2 regions of the Streptomyces sp. NPDC090442 genome follow, and region 2 is predicted to be linked to the other one. Evidence: predicted binding sites of a transcription regulator. Region 2 holds the regulator's gene; the other holds the start of a gene.
What was found. The regulator HrcA, encoded in region 2, represses chaperone genes, less so after heat shock. The targets are predictions, from matches to a motif close to TTNGCACTCNGNNNNNCNGAGTGCNAA.

Region 1 (2,392 bases), on a different contig from region 2:
TCACCGCCTGGGGTGCGGGTGTGCAACGGACACGGTCGGAGGCGGGCCCCGCGTTCGGGCCCGCGATCACCACCGTGCCGTACTTCGCCCACGCCCGCGGCGGCCTGTGGACGGCCCCGGCCTCACCCCGAGCCTGTGGACAACTCCGTCACCCGACAGGGGAGTTGAGCTGGGGCGCGCCCCGGCCGCCCCGTTACGGCAGCTCGATCCCCAGATCCCAGCCTTGGTGCGCGTCCGTGCACAGGCAGTTGCGGTCCGCGGTGGTGGGGAGCGCGGCGACGGTGTCGAAGAGGACCTCGCGGAGCCGGCCGATGTTCTCGCCGAAGACCCGGAGGACCTCCTCGTGGGAGACGCCGTCGCCGGTCTCGGCGCCCGCGTCCAGGTCGGTGACCAGGGTCAACGAGGTGTAGCACAGGCTCAGTTCGCGGGCCAGGACGGCCTCGGGGTGGCCGGTCATGCCCACCACCGACCAGCCCTGGGCGGCGTGCCAGTGCGACTCTGCGCGGGTGGAGAAGCGCGGCCCCTCGATCACCACGAGGGTGCCGCCGTCGACCGGCTCCCAGTCGCGGCCGCGCGCGGCGTCGAGGGACGCCTGCCGGCCGGTGGGGCAGTACGGGTCGGCGAAGGTGAGGTGGACGACGTTGGGGACGCTGCCGTCGGGGAGCGGTTCGCCGTCGAAGTAGCTCTGGGTGCGGGACTTGGTGCGGTCCACGAGCTGGTCGGGGACGAGCAGCGTGCCGGGCCCGTATGCGGGGCGCAGTCCGCCGACCGCGCACGGGCCGAGGACCTGCCGCACGCCGAGGGAGCGCAACGCCCAGAGGTTGGCGCGGTAGTTGATGCGGTGCGGCGGGAGGTGGTGGCCGCGGCCGTGCCGGGGCAGGAAGGCGACCGAGCGCCCGGCGATCTCGCCGAGGAACAAGGAGTCGCTGGGCCGCCCGTAGGGGGTGTCCACCGTGATCTCGGTCACGTCATCCAGGAAGGAGTAGAACCCCGACCCGCCGATAACGCCAATCTCCGCATCAGCCATGCGGTCACACTATCGGGCGCCCGCGTCGGCTCGCGGGCGGTTCGGACCGTCCGGCTCCCGGGAATGCGACGGGCCCCGCCGCTCCTGGTGGGGAGCGGCGGGGCCCGGAAGTCCGCTCGCGGGCGTCGGCGCCTTGGTCAGGCGGCCGAGCCGGTGCTGGCCTTGGTCGTCGACTTGCTGTCGGAGGACGACGAGGTGGAGCCGGACGAAGAGGACGACGACGAGGACGCATCGGACGACGAGGAGCCGTTCGACGATGTGCCGCTCGACGAGGAGCTGCTGGCCGGGCTGCTGCTGGACGACGAGCCGCGGCTGTCGTTGCGGTAGAAGCCGGAGCCCTTGAAGACGATGCCGACCGCCGAGAACACCTTCTTGAGGCGTCCGTTGCAGCTTGGGCACTCGGTGAGCGCGTCGTCGGTGAACTTCTGCACGGCCTCAAGGCCCTCGCCGCACGCGGTGCACTGGTACTGGTAGGTCGGCACTTGACTTCCTCCTGGCACTCTCACTCATTGAGTGCTAACGACGCTCCATCTTGCAGTATTCCGGCGCCCCAGTCCACCGCGAACGGCGCACGGTGACCGACTCCACGCCCGCCCGTGCCCCTGGGTTCGGGCCCGTTCAGGCGCGGCTCAGCTCCCGTTCCGGTTCGCCGGCGGCGTCCCCGGCGGCGCCCGCCGACCCGGTGACGACCGTCGAGGAGCGGGGCACCAGGTGGGCGCGCAGGCTCAGCAGCACCACCAGGGCCAGCGCTGTGCCGACCAGCGGCACCAGGAAGCCGGAGCTGGGGCCGAAGCGGTCCGCCAACTGGCCGGCGGAGGTGGCCGCGGCCGCCTGGCCCAGCGCCACCGCGCCGGTCAGCCAGGTGAACGCCTCGGTCCGGGCGGAGGCCGGGACCAGGGACTCGACCAGGGTGTAGCCGGTGATCAGCGCGGGGGCGATGCACAGGCCGACGACCAGGCCGACGGCGCCCAGCAGCGGCACCGCGGTCACCGCCCACAGCGGGGTGGTGGCCAGCGCCAGCAGCCCGTAGGCGACCAGCAGGCGGCGGCGCGGGCCGACCTTCCAGGCGACCGTGCCGCAGGCGATGCCGGCGAGCATGTTGCCGCCGGCGAAGATCCCGTAGAGGACGCCGTTGATGCCGGGCTGCCCGATGTGCTCGGTGAGCGCGGTCAGCGAGACCTGCATCCCGCCGAAGACCGAGCCGATGCCCAGGAACGCCACGATCAGGACGCGCACACCAGGGATGGACAGCGCCGAGACCCGGGCCTGGTCCGAGGCGCCCTCCCGGTGGACCGGGGGCTGGGTGCGCCGCTGCGAGGCGAACAGCAGGCCGCCGGCGAGCGTCAGCGCGGCCTCGGCGACCAG
Region 2 (2,392 bases):
ATGCGTCACATCGCGGCCCAGCACGCCGCGGATCGTGCGGCGCAGCTCCGCCCCGGCGGCGAGGGTCGGACCGGTGTCGACGAGCAACACCCCGTCGGCGCCGGCGATCACGCCGATCGTCTCGTCCCAGCCGGGCATCCGGCGCCGGACGACGTCGGTGCCGAGCCGCTCCCAGCCGGCCTCTTCCCAAGTGGTGCGCATGGCAGGACGCTAGCGCCCCCGCGATAGCGTTGCCCCGCACCCGGTGGAAACCCGGCGGAAAGCCGGCGGGCGCGCGCACCTCGTGGGGCGCGCCGCGGTGCGGTCCCGGGGCGCCAACGAGGCGTCGTGCAAGGGATTTCCAGGGGATCGCTCGGGGAACTCTCCGGGGCGGCCCGGGGTCGGATCAGGCGGTGGTGGGTAAGCCCTCAGTGCGCCCGCCCTTGCTGTATCCGCTCCGCCCGGCCGTACACTGGCTGCGGGTCTGGCACTCGGGCCAGGTGAGTGCCAGTGGAGAGACGACCGGCGGGACGGCCGACTGGAGGTGGCGGACATGCTCAGTGAACGCAGGCTTGAAGTGCTGCGCGCCATCGTCCAGGACTATGTCGGGACGGAGGAGCCGGTCGGCTCCAAGGCCCTCACCGAGCGCCACAAGCTGGGCGTCTCCCCGGCCACCGTCCGCAACGACATGGCGGCCCTGGAGGACGAGGGCTTCATCGCCCAGCCGCACACCAGCGCCGGCCGGATCCCGACCGACAAGGGCTACCGCCTCTTCGTCGACAAGATGGCCGGCGTCAAGCCGCTGTCCGTCCCCGAGCGACGGGCGATCCAGAACTTCCTGGACGGCGCCGTCGACCTCGACGACGTGGTGGGCCGCACGGTGCGGCTGCTGGCGCAGCTCACCCGACAGGTCGCGGTGGTGCAGTACCCGTCCCTGACGCGGTCCACCGTCCGGCACGTCGAGCTGCTGGCGCTGGCCCCGGCCCGGCTGATGCTGGTGCTGATCACCGACACCGGCCGCGTCGAGCAGCGGCTCATCGACTGCCAGACGCCGTTCGGCGAGACGTCCCTGGCGGACCTGCGCGCCCGGCTCAACAGCCGGATCGTCGGCCGCCGTTTCACCGACGTCCCGCAGCTCGTGCAGGATCTCCCGGAATCCTTCGAACAGGAGGACCGGGCCACGGTATCGACAGTACTGTCGGTGTTGCTGGAGACTCTGGTGGAGGAGACCGAAGAGCGGTTGATGATCGGCGGCACCGCCAATCTGACGCGCTTCGGGCATGATTTCCCCCTGACCATCCGGCCGGTGCTGGAAGCCCTTGAGGAGCACGTGGTGCTGCTCAAGCTGCTCGGGGAGGCCAACGACTCGGGCGTGACCGTACGCATCGGGCATGAGAATGCTCACGAGGGCCTGACGTCCACCTCGGTCGTCACCGTCGGATACGGTTCGGGCGACGAGGCCGTCGCGAAATTGGGCGTGGTCGGACCGACCCGCATGGACTACCCCGGAACGATGGGAGCGGTACGCGCAGTGGCACGTTACGTCGGACAGATCCTCGCGGAGTCGTAAGTGGCCACGGATTACTACTCGGTCCTCGGCGTCAGCCGTGACGCCTCGCAGGACCAGATCAAGAAGGCTTTCCGGCGGCTGGCGCGCGAGCTCCACCCGGATGTGAACCCGGATCCCAAGACCCAGGAGCGGTTCAAGGAGATCAACGCCGCCTACGAGGTCCTGTCGGACCCGCAGAAGAAGCAGGTCTACGACCTCGGCGGCGACCCCCTCTCGCAGGCCGGCGGCGCCGGTGGCGCGGGCGGCTTCGGCGCGGGCTTCGGGAACTTCTCCGACATCATGGACGCGTTCTTCGGCACGGCCTCGCAGCGCGGCCCGCGCTCGCGGACCCGCCGCGGCCAGGACGCGATGATCCGCCTCGACATCGAGCTGAGCGAGGCCGCGTTCGGCACCACCAAGGACATCCAGGTCGACACCGCCGTCGTCTGCACCACGTGCAGCGGCGAGGGCGCGGCGCCGGGCACCTCGGCGCAGACCTGTGACATGTGCCGCGGCCGCGGCGAGGTCTCGCAGGTCACCCGGTCCTTCCTGGGCCAGGTCATGACGTCCCGCCCCTGCCCCCAGTGCCAGGGCTTCGGCACGGTCGTCCCGACCCCGTGCCCGGAGTGCGCGGGCGACGGCCGGATCCGCTCCCGCCGCACCCTCACGGTCAAGATCCCGGCCGGTGTCGACAACGGCACCCGGATCCAGTTGGCCGGCGAGGGCGAGGTCGGCCCCGGCGGCGGCCCCGCCGGCGACCTCTACGTCGAGATCCACGAGCTGCCCCACCCGGTGTTCCAGCGCCGCGGCGACGATCTGCACTGCACGGTCACCATCCCGATGACCGCGGCGGCGCTGGGCACC

Region 1: the regulator HrcA is predicted to act here: its motif matches at 1,521-1,547, upstream of ACIQU6_RS14935 (FmdB family zinc ribbon protein).

What each region holds. Positions count from the first base shown of each region.
Region 1 is NZ_JBIVXW010000017.1:118,252-120,643, reverse strand. Features, by position in the region: gene ACIQU6_RS14940 (S-methyl-5'-thioadenosine phosphorylase) at 194-1,027, opposite strand; gene ACIQU6_RS14935 (FmdB family zinc ribbon protein) at 1,165-1,509, opposite strand; gene ACIQU6_RS14930 (MFS transporter) at 1,646-2,392, opposite strand, start outside.
Region 2 is NZ_JBIVXW010000015.1:105,992-108,383, forward strand. Features, by position in the region: gene ACIQU6_RS13530 (MBL fold metallo-hydrolase) at 1-201, opposite strand, end outside; gene hrcA (heat-inducible transcriptional repressor HrcA) at 533-1,549, shown strand; gene dnaJ (molecular chaperone DnaJ) at 1,550-2,392, shown strand, end outside.